DNA from 4 places in the Mesorhizobium sp. M1A.F.Ca.IN.022.06.1.1 genome. Region 1 is predicted to be linked to each of the others. Evidence: predicted binding sites of a transcription regulator. Region 1 holds the regulator's gene; each other region holds the start of a gene.
The links. Region 1 encodes PhoB, which activates phosphate uptake and scavenging genes when phosphate is short. Its sites were predicted from a motif close to TGTCATNNANCTGTCAT; they were not measured.
Positions count from the first base shown of each region.

Region 1 (5,180 bases):
GGTGGCGCTCGGACTGATCCTGTTCATCATCACCTTCATCATCCTCGCGCTCGCACGCTACATGCTGTTGCGCATCGATAGCCGCACGGGAGCCTGACCGATGTCGACAGCCGCATCGCTCCACCGAAGCCGGAAGCGCAAGAACGCCGTGATGATGGCGCTCTGCACCATAGCGGCGGGCATCGGCCTCGTCTGGCTGGCGCTGATCCTCGGCGCCCTTCTCTATAAGGGGCTCTCGGGTGTCTCGCTTTCGGTGTTCACGGAAATGACGCCGCCGCCCGGCGACGCCGGCGGCCTGCTCAACGCCATTTACGGCAGCATCGTGATGACCGTGATCGGCATCGTCGTCGGCACGCCGATCGGCGTGCTCGCCGGAACCTATATGGCCGAGTACGGGCGCTTCTCGCGCCTCACGACGGTGGTGCGCTTCATCAACGACATCCTGTTGTCGGCGCCATCGATCATTGTCGGCCTGTTCGTCTACGAGCTGATGGTGCGGCCGTTGGGTCATTTCTCGGCGATCGCCGGCGCGGTGGCGCTGTCGATCCTGGTGATCCCCGTCGTCGTGCGCACCACCGAGGACATGCTGAACCTTGTGCCCAACGCGCTGCGCGAGGCCGGCACCGCCATCGGCGCGCCGCGCTGGGTGGTGATCCGCTCGGTCGCCTATCGCGCCGCACTGTCCGGCATCGTCACCGGTATATTGCTGGCGATCGCCCGGATTTCGGGCGAGACGGCGCCGCTGCTCTTCACCGCGCTCAACAACCAGTTCTGGTCGAGCAATCTCAACGCGCCGATGGCCAGCCTGCCGGTGACCATCTTCCAGTTTGCGCTGAGCCCTTATGAGGAATGGCAGCAACTGGCCTGGACGGGCGCACTGATAATCACCCTGACGGTTCTCGGGCTGAGCATCTTCGCCCGCAGCCTTACCGGACGCAGAGAGGACAGATGAAACCGATGTTGTCCACCGACCTGAACGTAGCCGAGACGACCGCCGAGAAGGCCAAGATCGAAGTCAAGAACCTCAACTTCTACTATGGCCAGTCGAAGGCGCTGAAGGACATCAACCTGTCGCTGCCCGAGCGCAGCGTCACCGCCTTCATCGGACCTTCGGGCTGCGGAAAGTCGACGCTGCTGCGCGTGCTCAACCGCATCTACGAGCTCTACCCGAAGCAGAGCGCCGAAGGCCAGGTGCTGCTCGACGGCAAGAACATCCTCGACCGTTCGCAGGACCTCAACCTGCTCAGGACCAAGATCGGCATGGTGTTCCAGAAGCCGACGCCGTTCCCGATGTCGATCTACGAGAACATCGCCTTCGGCGTCAGGCTGTATGAGAAGATCAGCAAGGCCGAGATGGACAATCGCGTCGAACAGGCGCTGAAGCGCGCCGCGCTGTGGAACGAGGTCAAGGACAAGCTCAACGCCAGTGGCCAGAGCCTTTCGGGCGGCCAGCAGCAGCGGCTCTGCATCGCCCGCACGGTGGCGGTGAAGCCGGAGGTCATCCTGCTCGACGAGCCGGCATCGGCGCTCGATCCGCTCTCGACCGCCAAGATCGAGGAGCTGATCGACGAGCTGCAGGCCGACTACACGATCGTGATCGTCACCCACAACATGCAGCAGGCGGCGCGCGTCTCGCGGCAGACGGCGTTCATGTATCTCGGCGAGCTGATCGAATTCGACCGGACCGAAAAGATTTTCACCTCGCCCCGCGAGAAGCGCACGCAGGACTACATCACCGGCCGCTTCGGCTGAGTTCATACGAGGACATAACCATGGCCCATACGGTCGCTTCCTTCGACGAGGATCTGAGGCAGATCAGCCAGCTCATCCGCGACATGGGCGATCTTGCCGGCTCGATGGTCGGCGCGTCGACCAAGGCTCTGCTGAATTCCGACAACGCGCTGGCGCAGCGCGTGGTCTCCGACGATGCCATCATGGACGCGCGCCAACGCGAGCTCGACGATCGCGCCATCACGCTGATTGCCAAACGCCAGCCGATGGCCGACGACCTGCGCAGCGTCGTTGGCGCCATCCGCATGGCCGGCGATCTCGAGCGCATTGGCGACCTTGCCAAGAACATCGCTAAGCGCGTCGGCTCGGTCGGCGTCAGCGCCGCGCCGCGCGACCTTTCGCACTCCATCGATTCGATGGCGCAGCTGGTGCTGATCCAGGTGCAGGGCGTGATCGAGGAATACGCGGCCGGCGACGCCACGGCGCTCGCCAAGCTCCGCAACGACGACGAGCGCATCGACGTCAAATACACCGCCGTCTTCCGCGAGCTCCTGACCTACATGATGGAGGATCCGCGCAACATCACGGCTTGCACGCATCTGTTGTTCTGCGCCAAGAATCTGGAGCGCATAGGCGACCACGTCACCAACATCGCCGAGAACGCCTACTATGTGCTGACCGGCGCGCAATTGCCCGCGAATCGTCCTAAGCAGGACGAGACGGCGATGTCGGCGCCGGCGGCCTGACAGCGAAGGTGCCTGCTAAATGATCGCGCCACGCATCATGGTGGTGGAGGACGAGGAGCCGCTGGGGGTGCTGCTCCGCTACAACCTCGAATCCGAGGGCTATCAGGTCGAGGTGGTGACGCGCGGCGACGAGGCCGAGATCCGCCTGCAGGAGAATGTGCCCGACCTTCTGGTGCTCGACTGGATGGTGCCGGCGGTGTCCGGCATCGAGCTTTGCCGGCGCCTCAGGATGCGGCCCGAGACCGAACGCCTGCCGATCATCATGCTGACCGCGCGCGGCGAGGAAAGCGACAGGGTGCGCGGCCTCTCGACCGGCGCCGACGACTATCTGGTCAAGCCGTTCTCGACGCCGGAATTCATGGCCAGGGTCAAGGCGCTGCTGCGCCGCGCCAAGCCGGAGGTGCTGTCCAGCGTGCTCAAGGTCGGCGACATCGTGCTCGATCGCGAATCGCATCGCGTCTACCGCAAGAAGAGCGAGATCCGGCTCGGCCCGACCGAGTTCAGGCTGCTGGAATTCATGATGCGGCATCCCGGCCGGGTGTTCTCGCGCAGCCAGCTGCTCGACAATGTCTGGGGCGAGACGATCTATATCGACGAGCGCACCGTGGACGTGCATGTCGGCCGCCTGCGCAAGGCGGTCAACAACGGCCGCATGCCGGACGTCATACGTACCATCCGTGGGGCGGGCTACGCGATCAGGGAAGATTAGATCCAGGGCACCGAAGGTCTGACGGGTTCTATCTGCGCTGGCGGGTTATCGAGACGCTGGTGCTTCGCCGTCCACGGGCGGAGCACGAAGCGTCGCGACGCGGCGCAGACCCGACGATCCACGCGACTTCCACGCGCCGCGGCGGTGCAGAAATTCTGCTCCGCTCATCCGACGATTGAGGTAATGGCATGGATTCCAGGGTCTCCGCGACGGAGCTTCGCTCCTGCTCCGCCCTGGAATGACGAAGCTGCGGGGCCTTCGCTAATCTCCGGCGTCTGCAGGACGCACAGAAGACAACGATCGCTATCGAAGCTGCTCAGGCCACGTTCTTGCCCGCTCTTGCCTGCACGCCCGGGGCGAAAATCTCCTGGTCGACGAAGGTCAGCGCGCGCACGGCGCAGCCTTCGCGGATCAGCGGCAATTCGTTCGGCTCGGTATCGAAGGAGATCGAGTTTGAATGCTGGCCTCCGGCGGTCTGGCCGATCGCCTCGCGCAGCGCCGGCTCGATCAGGTCAAAGGCGGCGGCGCTGACGCCGACCATGGCGACCGGCGCCGGGTCGATCAGCGCGAACAGGCTGCCAAGGCCGAAGCCCAGCGCCTCGCCGGCCCGGCGATAGGCCTCGCGCTCCGGGCCATCCGTCTCGCGCGCCTTGGCGGCGAGCGCCCGCATGTCGGCGTCGCCGACATCGACCGGCTCGGCGTCCTCGCTCATCTTCATGGCGCTGCGCCAGATGGCGTAGTTGCCGGCATAGGCCTCGACGCAGCCGCGGCGTCCGCAACGGCAAAGCGCGCCGCCCGGGCGATGGATCATGTGGCCGAACTCGCCGCCGGAAGAATGTGTGCCGGTGAACAGCTCGCCCTTCAGAACCAGGCCCATGCCGATGCCGTGGGAGAGCAGAATGGCGATGAAATTGTCGCGATAGCGGTGGGGATCGCGCCACTGCAGCGCCACAGCCATCATGTTGCAGTCGTTCTCCATGGTGGCCGGAATGCCGAATTCCTTTTCAAGAATGTCGGCGAAGGGAATGTCGGTCAGCGGCGTGATCGGCGACCACAGCATGGCGCGGGCATGGGAATCGGTGATGCCCTGGATGCCCATGGCGATGCGGGCGACGCTGCCGACGTCGAGGTCCGGATCGTCCAGCCGGCGCCGCACGATCGCCAAGCATTCGCCGATCAGCTCGTTGCGCGGCATGGTGAGCGTATCGAGGCGGCGCTGCTCCTCGGCGATGACCTGGCCCGCATAATCAATAACGGCGACCGAGAGGAAATTGAGCGACAGCACCACCGTTACCACCGCCGCCGCCTCCGGCTTGAGCGCGAGGCCCACCTGTGGCCGGCCGCGCTTCAGAGACGCGGTCTCGCTCGGCTTGCTCTCGGCCAGGATGCCTTCCTGGATCAGATCGGAAGAGATCGCCGAAATGGTCGAATGGCTGAGCCCGGTGGTCGCGGCGATTTCCGTGCGCGACGGCTGGCCGGCCCGGCGCACGGCCGAGAGCACCATGGCGCGGTTGCGCCGGCGCAGATCGTCGTGGCGGATTCCGACCGACATTTTTGTCTCCTCCCAGTCAGCGCGGCCTCTCGATCATGCACAGGACTCGGCGACGCGCCAGATCGGTTCAGTCCCGCACGCCGGCACCCGAACCGTCCTGGTCTTACAAGTTTCGGTGGACCGGGCTGCGCCTCCTCCGAACTGTTGCGCGATAGTGGCAGAAGCGGTCGGCACTGTCATTATTTATTGCGGGTCTCGAAAAAAGTACGTGACCACCTCAAAAACCGTCAGAATTGCAGTTGACAGCGCTTTAGCGTTAGATCAGTATTTTTTCGAGGCTCGAAAAAAAGCCTCATCGCCTTCGGGCCAGTCTGGGTCGCGCCGCGAGGGGCGCAGGGAGGATATCATGAAGAGATTCGCAGCCGCCATTCTGGCGGGCGTCGCCATGTCGTTGACGTTGGTGTCGGTCGCGCAGGCGAAGGACAAGGTGATCGGCGTTTCG
Region 1 is NZ_CP034455.1:3,679,608-3,684,787, forward strand. It holds gene pstC (phosphate ABC transporter permease subunit PstC) at 1-97, shown strand, start outside; gene pstA (phosphate ABC transporter permease PstA) at 101-952, shown strand; gene pstB (phosphate ABC transporter ATP-binding protein PstB) at 949-1,752, shown strand; gene phoU (phosphate signaling complex protein PhoU) at 1,773-2,477, shown strand; gene phoB (phosphate regulon transcriptional regulator PhoB) at 2,497-3,186, shown strand; gene EJ078_RS17650 (ROK family transcriptional regulator) at 3,503-4,738, opposite strand; gene xylF (D-xylose ABC transporter substrate-binding protein) at 5,085-5,180, shown strand, end outside.

Region 2 (5,180 bases), 740 kb from region 1:
CTATGAGCTCTACGCCATCGCCGCGGCGGTGCTCGGCGGCTTCTCGCTGCGCGGCGGCGAGGGCTCGCTCGTAGGCGTCATCCTCGGCACCGTGCTGCTGCAGGAACTGCAAAACCTCGTCAATCTGCTCGGCATCCCGTCCTCACTGAACTTCGCGGTGATGGGCGGCGTGATCCTGATCGGCGTGCTGGTCGACCAGCAGTGGGGCGTGTTCCGCGCCCGGCGCCGGATGATGGAGGCGTCGCGCCGGAACGTCGCCGGCGCGCCGGCGACGTAGCTTCCCTCGTCCGATCTCGGCAGGCAGCGGGGCAGATTTCAACTTCGCGTGCTGCACGCATTTTTTGGACGTTGGCGCCGACATCAACAAGTCTCGGCCCAACCTCCCACTCGCAAGCCGGCATCACCTGAATCAATACACCTCAGATCATGTCCGAAAGGTCCGAAAACGCCATCGCCTTGCGCAGCACCTCGGCGAAACGCTCGCCGGCGATCTCTCTGGCGCCGCTGTTGTCGATGGAGGTGACATCCGGCCCGGAAAGCGTCACGCTGGTGCTGCGCGCCAGACGCGCCAGCACCTCGCCGCGCGATTCACGGCCGCGCGCCGCCAGCCGCTCGGCGAGGATCTCCGGCGCAGCGGTGATCTCGACCACCGCCAGGTTGGCATAGCGCTCACGCAGCGCCGGGATGACGGCACGGGAAACGTTGGCAACGGCGACATGACCATTGGCGATCGCCCAACCGACATCGGCCGGCAGGCCATAGCGCAGGCCGTGCGCGTCCCAGCAGATGACGAAGGCGCCGTCCGCTTCCGCCTCGGCGAAGGCGGCGTCGGCCAGCGTATCGTGGTCCTCGCTGGCGGAGTCGCTCGGACGGGTGATGACGCGGCGGACGAACTCCAGCCGCGTCTCGCCGGCAAAATGCGCCTTGGCGTAGCCGATCACCGTGTCCTTGCCGGCGCCGCTCGGCCCGACCACCGCGACGAACACGCCGTTGCGGATCGGAAGCGTCTCGGTGAGCTCGCGTTCGATCAGCGCAGAAACCATCATGCGACGCGCCTGCCCTGACGCCAGACGTTGCGCACGACCGGCACATGCTGGTCGACGCGCACGCGCACGAGGTCGGCGCGCCGGCCGGGCTCGATGACACCGCGATCGCTAAGGCCGACCGCTTCCGCCGGGTTCTTCGAGACCATGGCGACCGCCTGCGGCAGCGAAATGCCTTCCACGACATCGCCGAGGAAGAAGGCGGACTGGATCAGGCTGAAGGGGATATAGTCGGACGACAGGATGTCGAGCAAACCGTCGCCGGCAAGCGAGCGCGCCGACACATTGCCCGAATGCGAGGAGCCGCGCATGAGGTTGGGCGCGCCCATCAGCACGCCGAGGCCTGCCGCCTTCGAGGCCCTCGCCGCCTTCTCGGTGGTCGGGAATTCGGCAACGCGCACGCCCTGCTCCACCGCCTCGTCGACATGGCCGGCCGTCGCATCGTCGTGGCTGGCAAGAACGATGCCGCGCTCGCGACAGGCGGCGGAAATGAAGACGCGGTTTGGCCCGGAATTCTTGGCCGATTCCGCCATACGCTTCTCGCAGAATTTCTGGAAGTCGCGGTCGGTGAGCTTCAGTTTGCGCTGGTAGTAGTAGGCGTAGGTCTCGAGATTGACGAACTGGCGCTGGCCCGGCGCGTGGTCCATCAGCGAGGCGAGCTTCACCCTGTCGTCGGTCTCGAAATTGGCGAAGGCCTCGAGGCAGTCCGGCGCCGAGACCTCGCAGCGCAGATGGATGAAGTGGTCGGCCCTGAGCCGATCCTGGCGCACGCTGTCCTCGATCGCGTCGGCGAGCTTGCGCACGTCGTCGGACTTCAGGTCGGCATCCTCGTCCATGCCGACACGCAAGGCGTCGAGCACCGTGGTGATGCCGGCGGTGGCCACCTGCGCATCGTGGGCGAGCACGGCGGCGATCGGGTTCCAGCGCACTTTCGGACGCGGCGCGTAATGGCCTTCGAGGTGATCGGTGTGCAGTTCTACGAGACCCGGGATGATGTAGTCGCCGCCCATGTCCTCGCCGGTGCGGGCCGCACCCGGCTCGATCGCGGCGATCAGCCCATCGCGCAGCAGCAGCGAGCCCGCGACGATCTCGTCGGGCAGCACGATGCGGGCATTGTTCAAAACGGTCTCGGCGGTCATTTCAGCAGTCCTATCTCAGGCGGGCGGACATCAGGCGGTTTTTCTGGCCGGGCCGCGTCCAAGCACGTGGTGCGAGAGCACCATGAAGGGCGCGCCCGGTTCGGTTTCGACGAACAGCGTCAGCGCATCCACCGGCACCGGACGCTGCAGCACATCCGCGAACAGGCTGTCGATTGCAGCGCGAAGGCGCGGGCTTTCCTGTGGCCCGACCCGTCCGGAGAGCGTCATGTGGAAGCGGAACGTCTCGAAGACGTAGGGATAACCCCACTGGCAGAGGTTGCGGAACTCATCCGGCTTCAGCGAGTCTGGGCTGCGGCGCTCGATCTCGGCCTCGGTCAGCGGCGCACGGAAGCGGTCGAAAGCGCGCACGACCTCGCCGGCGAAACTGTTGAGCGGCTCGAAAGGACTTCCCGGCACCAGCGCGAAAAAGCCGTCGATCTGGCCGACGACCAGACGCGGGACGACGACTGGTGCCGTGGCCTCGGCGAAATCGTCGAGCGCCGCCCGCAGCGAGGCTTCCGTTTCGCTGGGCGCCAGCCGGAACGGCGCCTTCAGCGTCGCGTGGAACCCATAGCGCCGTGCCGAGGCGGTGTGGAAGGCAACTTCCGCCGCCGACAGGTCACCCACACCCTCGACCGGCCGCGTCGGCGCGCCGAACGGGTCGCGCCCCAGCCAGTTGGCGGCAATCCGCGCCAGCGGCTCATCCTGCCTCGGGGTAAAGTAAATGGCATAGCGCATCGAAAATCCTCGTCAGACCGCTGCCATAGGTGATTTCCATGACGGATTGACGAAGCTTTCATGGGTTTTCGAAGGCAACCCAGGCTCCGGCGGTCCTTAGCCGACGATTTTCCCGAACTGGACCAACAGGTTGAGCGCTATGAAAAATCTCACGCCTTCATCAGCCACTCATGCTCGGCGGCGTTGTGGAATTTCCATGTCCGCTTCGGGCCGGCCATGACGTTGAGATAATAGAGATCGTAGCCGTGGCAGGCCGCACACGGGTGGTAGCCCTTCGGCACCAGCACGACATCGCCGTCCTCGATCGCCATCGCCTCGTCCAGATCGCGCACTCCATTCCTGTCGGCGTCGGCGTAGACGCGCTGGAAGGCGAAACCCTGCGGCGGGTTGAGGCGGTGGTAATAGGTCTCCTCGAGATAGGACTCGGCCGGCAGATTGTCCTGGTCGTGTTTGTGCGGCGGATAGCTGGAGGTATGGCCGCCGGGCGTGATGACCTCGACCACCAGCAGCGAGTCGGCCGGCTTGCCCTCGGGCAGGATGTTGGTGACGTAACGGGTATTGGTGCCCTTGCCGCGCACTTCCTGACCGAGATCGTCGGGCGCAATGACGCGGGCGGGCAGGCCGCCGCCAAGACCGGGCGCCGAGCAGACCGCAAGCTCCAGTTCGGTGTCGGCGGTCACCGACCAGTCGGAGCCTTGCGGCACATAGACCGACCAGGGTTTGCCCTCGAAGGGCGACATGCGCTCACCGATCAGGCCGAGATCCTTGCCGCCGGCCGCAGCCTGGCCCTTGCCGGTGACGAACACCAGGCAGACCTCGCGCTCGCCCGTCTTGCCGGCGGCCGTCTCGCCCGGCCGCAAGCGGTGGAGATCGAAACCCACGTAAGTCCAGCCCGCGCTTTGCGGGGTGACGTGGGCGACGTGGCCGTGGCCCTTGTCGGCCTTGACGAGCAGTTTCGACATTTTTGTCTCCTGGGTCATTCCTTCGGCTCGGCCGGAGGCTTGGGCTCCTCGGCCGGCTTGTAGAGGTAGAAGAACTGCCACACCGCGTAACCGGCGAAGCCGAGCGCGATTACCCCCAGAACGGCGTGCCGGAGGCGAATTCGATCACCGACCAGATTAGGCAGACGGCGACGACGGCAATGCGCCGCCACAGCGGTCGGAAGAAGGGGTGCTCATAGTCTTTCATCGCGCCAATCCGGGACTTGTCCAAACGCATCAGATAGACCGAGCGGCCGGACGAATCCACTCGTTTACGCCGGGAAGCCCTGCGTCTCGACCGTATAGCCGGCGGCCGTCATCACCCGCATCAGCTCCTTATGGCCGACCTCAGCCATCCTCAGCGGCGGGTTCTTTTTCGGATCCTGCTCGGCCTCGACCACGAACCAGCCTTCATAGCCGTAGTCGGCGAAGCGCTGTACGATCGCGCCGAAATCGAGCGAGCCGTCGCCGGGCACGGTGAAGGCGCCGAGCGCGACGGCATCGAGGAAGGACTGTTTCGTGCGGTCGAGCCCGTCGATCACGTTCATGCGCACGTCCTTCACATGGACGTGGTTGATGCGCTTGTGGTGGTTGCCGATGGCGCGCAACACATCGCCGCCGGCGAAGGCGAGGTGGCCGGCATCGAGCAGCAGCGGGACGCCCTCGCCGGAATGATGCATGAAGGAATCGAGTTCCGGCTCGGTCTCGATCACGGCCGCCATGTGATGATGGTAGGAAAGCGGCATACCCTGGTCGGCGCACCATTCGCCGAATTCGGTGACGCGGCGGGCATAGGCCTTCATCTCGTCGGCCGAAAGCTTTGGCTTGGTGGCAAGAGGCTTGGAGCGGTCGCCCTGGATGGAGCGGCCGACCTCGCCATAGACGATGCAGGGCGCGTTGACCGCCTTGAACAGGTCGATCATCGGCTGGATGCGATCCTTGTTGCTTGCCAGGTCGTCATCGACCAGCGTGCCGGAGAACCAGCCGCCGCAGAGCGTGACGTCGGCCTCTTTCAGGATCGGCAGCATCACCTTCGGGTCGTTGGGGAAGCGGCGGCCCATCTCCATGCCGGTGAAGCCGGCCGAGCGCGACTGGCGCAAACACTCCTCCAGCGACACATCATCGCTCAATTCCACGAGATCGTCGTTCCACCACGCGATGGGAGACATGCCCAGTTTGGCTTTCAAGTCGTCACTCCAGGTTTGGATCGTTCAACTTTCGCTCATCGGCGCTGCCCTCATCCGCCTGCCGGCACCTTCTCCCTGGAAATGAGGGGGAGA
Region 2 is NZ_CP034455.1:2,944,600-2,949,779, forward strand. It holds gene EJ078_RS13885 (ABC transporter permease) at 1-277, shown strand, start outside; gene phnN (phosphonate metabolism protein/1,5-bisphosphokinase (PRPP-forming) PhnN) at 420-1,046, opposite strand; gene EJ078_RS13895 (alpha-D-ribose 1-methylphosphonate 5-triphosphate diphosphatase) at 1,043-2,182, opposite strand; gene EJ078_RS13900 (DUF1045 domain-containing protein) at 2,213-2,920, opposite strand; gene iolB (5-deoxy-glucuronate isomerase) at 3,070-3,882, opposite strand; partial or broken gene EJ078_RS13910 (DUF3329 domain-containing protein) at 3,897-4,108, opposite strand; gene iolE (myo-inosose-2 dehydratase) at 4,173-5,087, opposite strand.
Region 2: EJ078_RS13900 (DUF1045 domain-containing protein) is a predicted target of PhoB. The motif match lies at 2,959-2,975, and genes of this name have one in related genera.

Region 3 (5,180 bases), 120 kb from region 1:
ATAAGGGCCGTCTCGGTCACTTCAAGCTCCAGCCGTCCGGCCGGAAGTCCCGAACGCAGCAGGATCTCGTGCACTTTGCGGCTGAAATTCGGGTTGTGGAGTTGCACCGCGGAGACATTGACGGCGATGGTCAGCGGAGTTTTCCAGCGCACGGCTTCCTCGCAGGCCGTCGCCAGCACCCATTCGCCGATCTGGGCGATGGCGCCGCTGTCTTCGGCGACCGGGATGAAGACCGACGGCGGGATGTTGCCGCGCTCCGGATGATGCCAGCGGATCAAGGCTTCGAAGCCGATCATCTTGCCGCTGCTGATCTCCTTTTGCGGCTGATAGACCAGCCGGAACTCGCCGCGCGCAACCGCCTGGCGCAGATCGTGCTCCATGGCGCGCCTGTCGCGCGTCTCGGCACCCATCGAAGCCTCGAAATAGCGATAAGTGTCCTTGCCCTCGGCCTTGGCGCGGTAGAGCGCAGTGTCGGCATGGCTGACGAGCGCCGCCTGGTCGTCGGCATCCAGCGGGTAAAGAGCAATGCCGATGCTTGCCGACACCAGCTCGCCGCCGGGCGACAGTTGGCTTTCCTGGCGTAGCTTGGAAAGCACCGCCTCGGCGATACGGCCGGCGGCCTGCGGGTCGGGAAGGTTCGGCGCGATGATGGCGAATTCGTCGCCGCCGAGGCGGGCGAGCATCTGCCCATGGCGGAGCACGCCCGAAGCGCATTGCGCCACCCTCTGCAGCACTGCATCGCCGGCCGCATGACCGAAGAGGTCGTTGACCTCCTTGAAGCGGTCGAGATCGAGAAGCATCAGCGCGAGCTGCCCGTCCTTGCCGCTCGCCGTGGCGATCTCGGCCTCGAGCCGGCTGGTGAAGCTGCGGCGATTGGCAAGCCCGGTCAGCGGATCGAAATGCGCCAGGCGAAGGATCTCCTGCTCGGCCTTCTTGCGCTCGCGCATGTCGCGGACGGCGACGACGTCGTGAGGCTTGCCGCAATAGTCGATGCTGCGGGCGATCAGCTCGACCGGAATGCGGGTGCCGTCCTGGCTGCGCAGCTCGGCTTCCTGCGCCTGACCGCTGCCGCCGGCGATGGCTGAGGCAACGCGTTCGCCGAAGAGGTCGCTGAGCGTCATCACGTTCAGCGTGCCGGGCGCGATGCCGCTCAGCGCCGCGATGCTGTCGTTGGCGCTGACGATGCGGCTGCCGTCGCAAACGATCAGCCCCTCGACCGCCGCGTTGGCCAGGCCGTGCATGCGCTGCGCTTCCGCCTGATGCCGGCGGAACCGCAGGTCGATGCGGAGCGCCGCGGCCGAGAGCACCAGAATGACCAGGCTTGCCGCCGCAGCGGCAAAGGCTTGCGACATCGGCGCGATGGTGAATTTTGAGATCTCTATCGAGGAGTCCGGATAGATCGAGACCGCCGCCATGGCGATAAAATGCAGTGTGCAGATGGCCAGTGTGAGCAAGACGGCGGCAGCGATCGTCGTAAGCGTCGACGGGCGGCAAAGCACGACGAGCAGCGAAAGCGCGGCAAGCGTGACGCCCGCCGCCAGCGAAAGAGCGACGAGCAGCTCGTTCCAGACGATCCTGCCCTGGACCTCGAACGCCGCCATGCCGGTATAGTGCATCACGGCGATGCCGACGCCGAGCACGGCGCCGCCGACAAGATAGTGATCAATGCCGCCGCGGATGGTGGCGATCCACATTCCGGCCGCTGTCAGAACTACGGAGGCGGCCAGCGAAAGCGCGGAAAGCTCCGCGTTATAGGCGTTGGGTATTCCCGGCGTGAAGGCGATCATGGCGACGAAATGCGTCGCCCAGATACCGAATCCGGTCGCCGTGGCTGCAATCAACAGCCATGCGTAGCGATTTCGACTGGTCGATTGCTCGACATGGCGAAGAAGATTGACCGCCGAGAAAGAGGAAATTCCGCAGATGAGCGCCGCAAGTGCGACCAACCTCAGATCGTGCTCGTGCACGATGCAATTATAGACGGTCAACATTTGGCCCCACCTGATCTTCCCGCATCAATCAAGTTAAGATTGCTTAAGGCCCGACGGCTGAAGAATCGATTAGTGGACCTGCAACCGACGCGTGTGCCTCAGGTTGTAAAGGACGGATAAGGTTGGGCCGGCTGTCGCAATACGATGGTTGGAGTCGCTCAAATCCTAAGCCGGCAAGCAATCTGCCCGGCCGTGACCGATGCACGTTAATTTAGGATCAGATGATGTTCATCGACGCATAACAAAACCGTTGTCCGATTGTCATGCGCAACACATACTGGTTCTGCGGAAGCCCCCTTTCGCCAATCACAACGGGAGATGAAAACATGAAGCTCTTCGGCTTCGCGGCAGGTGTTGCCGCTACCTTGACCCTGCTTTCCACCACGTCCGCTTTCGCTGTCACGCAGATCAGCTGGTGGCATGCGATGACGGGCGCCAATGCGGAAGTCGTCGACAAGATCTCGAAGGACTTCAACGCCAGCCAAAGCGACTACCAGATCGTTCCGGTCTTCAAGGGCACCTATCCCGAGACGCTGAATGCAGGCATCGCCGCGTTCCGCGCCGGCCAGGCGCCGGACATCATCCAGGTGTTCGATGTCGGCACCGGCGTCATGATGGCGGCCGAGAGCGCGATCAAACCCGTGGCCGAAGTTTTGACGGGCGCGGGGATGACGTTCGATAAGAGCCAGTATCTGCCCGGCATTGTCGGCTACTATTCGAAGCCGGACGGCACCATGTTGTCTTTCCCTTACAATTCCTCCTCGCCGATCCTCTACTACAACAAGGACATCTTTCAGAAGGCCGGCCTCGACGTGAACAACCCGCCTAAGACCTGGAACGAGGTCTGGGAAGCGGCGAAGAAGATCAAGGCGAGCGGCGCGGCCCCTTGCGGCTACACCTCGACCTGGCTGACTTGGATCCATCTGGAAAATTTTGCCGCCTGGAATAATGTTTCCTGGGCGACCCAGCAGAACGGACTGGCCGGCGGCGACGTCGAGCTCAAGATCAATGCGCCGATTTTCGTCAACCACTTTCAGGCGCTGGCTGACCTCGCCAAGGATGGCACTTTCAAATATGGCGGGCGAACCTCCGAAGCCAAGCAGATCTTCCTCGCCGGAGAATGCGGCATCTTTACCGAGTCGTCGGGCGGGCTCGGCGATATCGTCAAGTCGGGTATGAACTACGGCATCGGCCAACTGCCGTATGACAGCGATGCCAAGGGTGCGCCGCAGAACACGACCCCCGGCGGCGCAAGCCTCTGGGTTTTCAGCGGCAAATCCGATGCGGAGTACAAGGGCGTCGCGGCCTTCTTCGCCTATCTCTCCAAGACCGAGGTGCAGGAATATCTGCACCAGAAGTCGGGCTACTTGCCGGTGACGCTGGCAGCCTATGAGGCGACCAAGAAGTCCGGCTTCTACGACAAGAACCCGGGCCGCGAGACACCGATCCTGCAGATGACCGGCAAGGCGCCGACCGAAAATTCGAAGGGTGTGCGCCTGCCCAACCTGCCTCAGGTGCGCGATATCCAGAACGAGGAGTTCGAGAAGATGCTGGCCGGCCAGGAAACGGCCCAGCAGGCGCTCGACAATGCCGTCTCGCGCGGCAACGCGGCGATCAAGGACGCGTTGGGCAACTAAACCTGGCCGAGGATGAAACGTCGCCCGCGCGGATCGGCGCGGGCGATCCTTGCTTGACGAGGAAACCAAGCTGACCCCGCGCGTCGTTTTCCCCAACAAAGTCCTGCCTTACCTGCTTGTGGCGCCGCAACTCGCCATAACACTGGTTTTCTTCTATTGGCCGGCCGGGCAGGCGCTCTACCAGTCCATGCTCAGGCAGGATCCATTCGGGCTGAAGAGCAAGTTCGTCTGGTTTGCCAATTTCCGCAAAGTGCTTGCCGATCCGGCCTATCTCAACTCGATCAAGGTAACGGTGGTATTTTCGCTTGCGACCGCAATCGTGGCGATGGCAGTGGCGTTGCTGCTTGCCGTAATGGCGGAAAAAGTGGTGCGCGGGAAAGCGCTCTACCGCACACTGATGATCTGGCCCTATGCGGTGGCGCCGGCGATCGCCGGCATGTTGTGGCTGTTCCTGTTCAACCCTTCGATCGGCTCGCTATCCTACGTGCTGAGAAGTCTCGGCATAGCCTGGGATCCGTTGCTCAACGGCAGTCACGCCATGATCCTTTTGGTTTCCGCCGCAGCATGGAAGCAGATCAGCTACAATTTCCTGTTCTTCGTCGCCGGGCTGCAGGCGGTGCCGAAGACGCTGATCGAGGCGGCGGCGATGGACGGCGCTCGCGAGACCAAGCGTTTCTGGACCATCATCTTCCCGCTGCTCGCGCCGACGACCTTCTTCCTGCTGGTCGTCAACACTGTCTATGCCCTGTTCGACACGTTCGGCATCGTCCATGCCGTCACCGGCGGCGGACCGGGCAAGACCACCGAGACGTTGGTCTACAAGGTCTACAATGACGGATTCGTCAACCTGATCCTCGGCGACTCGGCGGCGCAGTCGGTGATCCTGATGGTCATCGTCATCGCGCTCACCGCCATCCAGTTCCGCTATGTGGAACGCAAGGTCCACTACGGCTGAGGCAAGCGATGATCGGCCAGTCCCCGTTGCGTGTCCTGATCGCCCATGCCGCTCTCATTCTCGGCATTTTGATCGTTGCATTTCCCATCTACTACACATTCGTGGCCTCGACACAGACGCTGCAGACGATCCTCAAGCCGCCCCTGCCGCTGCTGCCCGGTGACCAACTCTGGAACAATTACAGCGAGGCCCTGTTCGGCGGTGTCGGGCGCATCGGCGGCGTCAGCGTCGGCAGGCTTCTTCTCAACACGACGGTCATGGCGCTCGGCGTCGCGGTCGGGAAGATCTTCATCTCGATCCTATCGGCCTATGCCATCGTGTTCTTTCGTTTCCCGCTGCGCATGACCTTCTTCTGGCTGATCTTCATCACTCTGATGCTGCCCGTCGAGGTCCGCATCCTGCCGACCTACAAGGTGATGGTCGACCTCGGCATGATCGACACCTATGCCGGTCTGATCATCCCGCTGATCGCCTCGGCCACGGCCACGCTGTTGTTCAGACAGTTCTTCATGACCATCCCGGGCGAGCTCATCGAGGCGGCGCGCGTCGATGGCGCCGGGCCGTGGCGCTTCTTCTTCGATATACTCCTGCCGCTGT
Region 3 is NZ_CP034455.1:3,803,037-3,808,216, forward strand. It holds gene EJ078_RS18245 (EAL domain-containing protein) at 1-1,991, opposite strand, end outside; gene ugpB (sn-glycerol-3-phosphate ABC transporter substrate-binding protein UgpB) at 2,318-3,628, shown strand; gene ugpA (sn-glycerol-3-phosphate ABC transporter permease UgpA) at 3,699-4,583, shown strand; gene ugpE (sn-glycerol-3-phosphate ABC transporter permease UgpE) at 4,592-5,180, shown strand, end outside.
Region 3: ugpB (sn-glycerol-3-phosphate ABC transporter substrate-binding protein UgpB) is a predicted target of PhoB. The motif match lies at 2,240-2,256, and genes of this name have one in related genera.

Region 4 (5,180 bases), 2.8 Mb from region 1:
CAGGCTCTCCCGCGCGCGTTGGCTGGAAGTGCGCGACGAGGCGGCGCTTGGCCGCGCCTGGGCCGAGCACCACGCCATCCTGGCTGCCGTGCGAAAGGGTGACGCCGAAAAGGCGGCACGGCTGCTCTCGGCCCACATCGCCGGCAGCCGCGACCGCCTGGTGACTTCGCTGCATGACGAGCGGCGCGGCCTGCGCGCCAGGGGCTTTGCCGTCGTCGCTGCCTGATCCTCGGCCATCGTCGAATATTAGAACTTCAACAAGTTCGTCAGCTTGGGCGGGCTTGCAAGATGTTCGGCACAATGCTGTAGGAGGCGACGGACATCTTTAAACGACGGACGCATGGCCTCGCCCTTACGCACCGCAGCGCGGGTATTTTATTTCATACGCAACATCACCCGCGATGTGGCGCCGCAGGCTCTCTTTCGCCAACGGCTTGCGCGCCGGCTGGAGCAGGCACGGCTCTCCAGCAAAACGGTCCGTGATCGGGTCAACTACTACAACCGGCTCGACCATAGCTTCGTGCCGAGCGCGGCGGCGGTGCCCGCCAGTCAAATACCCAAGTTCGGGAGCATGTACTATTACGACCTGAAGGAGTTCGCCCGCTACTTCGATCGCCACCTGCTCATCGATCTCGAGTTCGGCGACGTCGTCGACGTTCCGGCGGTGCCATCAATCGTCAAGGATCGCCCGATCCGCAACGACAACGGCAACGCCGTGATCATGAAGCTCGACAAGTTCCGCCATTTCAACATGCCAAAGGACAATCTGTCCTTCGCCGACAAGCGCCCGATGGCGGTCTGGCGCGGTCATTTCAACAATCCGATCCGCAAACGGTTCGTCGATGCCGTGCGCGACCTGCCGTCTTGCGATGCCGGCTCGCCCAAGCCAAGCGCCCCGGAGAACTATCGCAAGCCGTATCTCACGATCGCGCAGCAGCGGCAGTTCCGCTACATCGTCTCGCTCGAAGGCAATGACGTGGCGACGAACCTCAAGTGGATCATGAGCTCGAATTCGCTCTGCCTGATGCCGCCGCCGACCTACGAAACCTGGTTCGCCGAGGCTGAGCTCGAGGCCGATGTTCACTACGTGCCTCTGGCGTCGGATTTTTCGGACGTCGCCGACAAGATCGCCTATTTCGAAAAACACCCGGCGGAAGCCCAACGCATCATAACGGCGGCCAACGCCTATTGCCGCCGGTTCAGCAACGAAAAGGACGAGCGGGCGGTATCGCTGCTCGTCCTCTACAAATATTTCGTGCTCAGCGGCCAGATCGAACCCGACCCGGAGGTCTGGCGTTTTATCGCCGGCTGACCTCCGCGCGTTTTCGGGCGCGGAGCACGGCGCGGATTCTTAGATATCGCTGCGGTCGAGCACCAGGTCGGCGGGGCCGAACCGGTTCTTGGCGGTGAACTGCTGGTGCCAGTAGGGATAAAGCACCGGCGGGCGGCTGACGTCGTCGAGGCGCAGGCGCTCGTCCAGGGACAGCGTCAGGCTGGCCGCGGCGAGGTTGTCCTTGAGTTGGGCTTCGTTGCGGGCGCCGATCACCAGCGAAGAAACGGCCGGGCGGCCGAGCAGCCAGGCAAGCGCCACCTGTGCCGCCGAAACGCCGCGCGCCTTGCCGATTTCGACCAGAACGTCGACGATCCGCCACAACCTTCCCTCGTCCCGGATCGGCGGTTCGGACCAGCCGCCAAGCTGGCGGGCCGTCGGGCTGTCGCGACGGTATTTGCCCGACAGCAGGCCGCCGGCCAGCGGGCTCCACACCAGCACGCCAAGACCCTGGTCGACCGAGATCGGCAGCAACTCGTACTCCGCCTCGCGCGCTTCCAGCGTGTAGTGGATCTGCTGCGTGACGAAGCGCGGCTGATGATGGCTGTCGCTGATCGAGAGCGCCTTCATCACCTGCCAGCCCGAATAATTGGAACAGCCGACATAACGGATCTTGCCCTGGCTGACCAAAGTGTCGAGCGCAGCGATCGTTTCCTCCAGCGGCGTGACCCCATCCCACTCATGCAGGAAATAGATGTCGATGACGTCGGTCTTGAGCCGCTTCAGGCTCCGCTCGCATTCCCGGATCAGGTGATGGCGCGACAGGCCTTCGTCGTTGGGGCCGTTTCCGATCCGCATGCGCGCCTTGGAGGCGATGAGCACATCGTTCTTGCGCTTGCCGCCGAGCGCCTCGCCGACGATCTCCTCCGACAGGCCGTTCGAATACACGTTGGCGGTGTCGATGAGATTGATGCCGGCATCGATGCAGGTATCGATGATGCGGCTCGCCTCCGAGAGATCGGATTTGCCGACGGCGGCGAACGGGCCCGTCCCGCCGAAGGTCATCGTGCCAAGGGTCAATGTCGAAACCTTCAGGCCGGAACGGCCAAGCGTGCGGTATTCCATGTCAGGTCCTTGCGATTTGTTTTGAAGAGGCGCGCCGTCGCGGGCGCCGGGAAGAGGCGAAAGTATTTGTAGGACAATTCGGGCGGCTTGTCGCCCCGCCATCGATACGGGCCGATCACATATCGGCTGGTCCAGCGTTGCCGGCTCCTGCTCGCAATAAAACCGTCATTGCGCGTCTGTATCTCAGTCGGCTTACGGAGTTGTGTTTCCGGCCGCGGCCGGAGCGCATCCGAGGCGAAAGTGGCTGACAGGCAGGAGCTGCGCAATGAACGAGGTCAAGACGAATTCCGGAGCCAAGGACTGGCTGGAAGCCGAACTCGAGGACACGCTCGACGAGGACTATGAGCTGGAGATTTCCGAGCCCGCGCTCTCGCTCGAGATCGCCAGGATCTACAAGAAGTCGCATCCGCCCTCCATCGAGCGGACGACCTATTTCCGCGAGCTGCTGCGTCTGCAGTCGGAGCTCATCAAGCTGCAGTCCTGGGTTGCCTACCACAAGAAGAAGCTGGTGGTGATCTTCGAGGGACGCGACTCGGCCGGCAAGGGCGGCGTCATCAAGCGCATCACCCAGCGCCTCAATCCGCGCATCTGCCGCGTCGTCGCGCTGCCGGCGCCGACCGAGCGTGAAAGATCGCAATGGTATTTCCAGCGCTACGTGCCGCATCTGCCGGCGGGCGGCGAGATCGTGCTGTTCGACCGCTCCTGGTACAACCGATCGGGCGTCGAGCAGGTGATGGGCTTTGCCAATGCGGATCAGGTCGAAGAGTTTTTCCGCGACGTGCCGGAATTCGAACGCATGCTGGTGCGCTCCGGCATCACGCTGGTGAAATACTGGTTCTCGATTACCGACGAGGAGCAGCAGATGCGCTTTTTGATGCGCATCCACGATCCGATGAAGCAGTGGAAGCTGTCGCCGATGGACCTGCAGTCGCGCGTGCGCTGGGAACAATACACCAAAGCCAAGGAAGAGACCTTCGCCCGTACCAACATCAAGGAAGCGCCGTGGTTCATTGTCGAAGGCAACGACAAGAAGCGGGCCCGACTGAACTGCATCGATCACCTGCTGCAGCAAATGCCTTACGAAGACGTGCCGCATGAGGAGATCACGCTGCCGGAGCGCGTCTTCAACCCGGCCTACGAGCGCCAGGTGCTGCCGCGCGAGCTTTATGTGCCGTCGAAGTATTGAGCACTTCCCCATCTCCCACAGAGGGAGAAGGGGGAGCCTAGCTTACGCGCGCCCGATCATCACATGCGTCGCGTCGGCGGTCGCGACCTGGCTGGTGCAGCGGTAGCCGAGCTTCGGCATGTCCAGCCCGGCGAAAAGATGCTCGCCGGAGCCGAGCAGGATCGGCGAGATCGCGAGATGCATCTCGTCGATCAGGCTTTCCTTCAGATATTGCCGGATCGTGGCGACGCCGCCGCCGACCCGCACATCCTTGTCCTTGGCGGCCGTCTTCGCCTGTTCGAGCGCCGAATGGATGCCGTCGGTGACGAAGTAAAACGTCGTGCCGCCTTCCATTAAGATCGGCGCCCGCTTGTGATGGGTGAGCACGAAGACCGGCACGTGATAGGGCGGGTTGTCGCCCCACCAGCCTTTCCAGCTCTCGTCCGGCCATTCGCCGCGGACCGGCCCGAACATGTTGCGGCCAAGGATCCAGGCGCCGACATTCTCAAAACTGCGCGCGGCGAAGCTGTCGTCGCTGCCGGTGGTGCCGCCGTCTTTGCCGATCACCATCTCACGAAAGGTGCGCGTGCCGATCATCCATTTATGCAGTCCTTCGCCGCCGACGCCGAGCGGGCTTTCGAGAGTCTGATCGGGGCCGGCGCCGTAACCGTCCAGCGACAGGGTGAAAGCGTTGACGCGCAGCTTTGACATGATCGCCTCGTGAACTAGTTGCATTTTGCAAGCAGTCATGGAGTAGCTTAACTGATTGCATTATGCAAGCGGAATTTTCCGGCGAGCGATCAACTCGTCGGGCGGCGCCCAGGTGACGCGGCGAGAATTTAAAATTGCGCCTGGGCCTAGCCCCTCAGCATCTCCGCAACGGTCGGCGCGAAATAGGTGAGGACACCGTCGCAGCCGGCTCGCTTGAGCGCGAGAAGCGATTCCAGCATCGCCTTTTCGCCGTCGATCCAGCCATTGGCGCTGGCCGCCTTGATCATCGAATATTCGCCCGACACCTGGTAGGCGAAGGTCGGCATCTGAAACTCGTCCTTCAGCCGGCGGATGATGTCGAGATAGGGCAGCCCAGGCTTCACCATCAGCATGTCGGCGCCTTCGGCCAGATCCTGCTCGGCCTCGCGCACGGCTTCATCGGAATTCGCGTGGTCGATATAATAGGTCTTCTTGTCGCCCTTGAGCAGGCCGGCGGTGCCGACTGCCTCGCGATAGGGGCCGTAGAAGGCCGAGGCGAATTTCGTCGCATAGGACATGATCGCCACGTCCTGGAAGCCGTTGGCGTCCAGCGCGTCGCGGATCGCGCCGATGCGGCCGTCCATCATGTCGGACGGCGCGATGATGTCCGCGCCGGCGGCTGCCTGGATGACGGCCGCGGCCGTGACCTGCTCGACGGTTTCGTCATTGACGATGATGCCGTCGCGCAGGATGCCGTCATGGCCATGGCTGGTGAATGGATCGAGCGCTGCGTCGGTAATGATGCCGATCTCCGGCACCGCGTCCTTGATGGCGCGGGTGGCCCGGTTGATGACATTGTCGGGATCGAGGATATGCGAGCCCGTCTGGTCGCGCAGCGAAAGCTCGATGTTGGGGAAAGTCGCGATCGCC
Region 4 is NZ_CP034455.1:247,693-252,872, reverse strand. It holds gene EJ078_RS01350 (GntR family transcriptional regulator) at 1-226, shown strand, start outside; gene EJ078_RS01345 (glycosyl transferase family 90) at 341-1,312, shown strand; gene EJ078_RS01340 (aldo/keto reductase) at 1,352-2,395, opposite strand; gene ppk2 (polyphosphate kinase 2) at 2,661-3,581, shown strand; gene EJ078_RS01330 (dihydrofolate reductase family protein) at 3,624-4,271, opposite strand; gene hemB (porphobilinogen synthase) at 4,418-5,180, opposite strand, start outside.
Region 4: ppk2 (polyphosphate kinase 2) is a predicted target of PhoB. The motif match lies at 2,548-2,564, and genes of this name have one in related genera.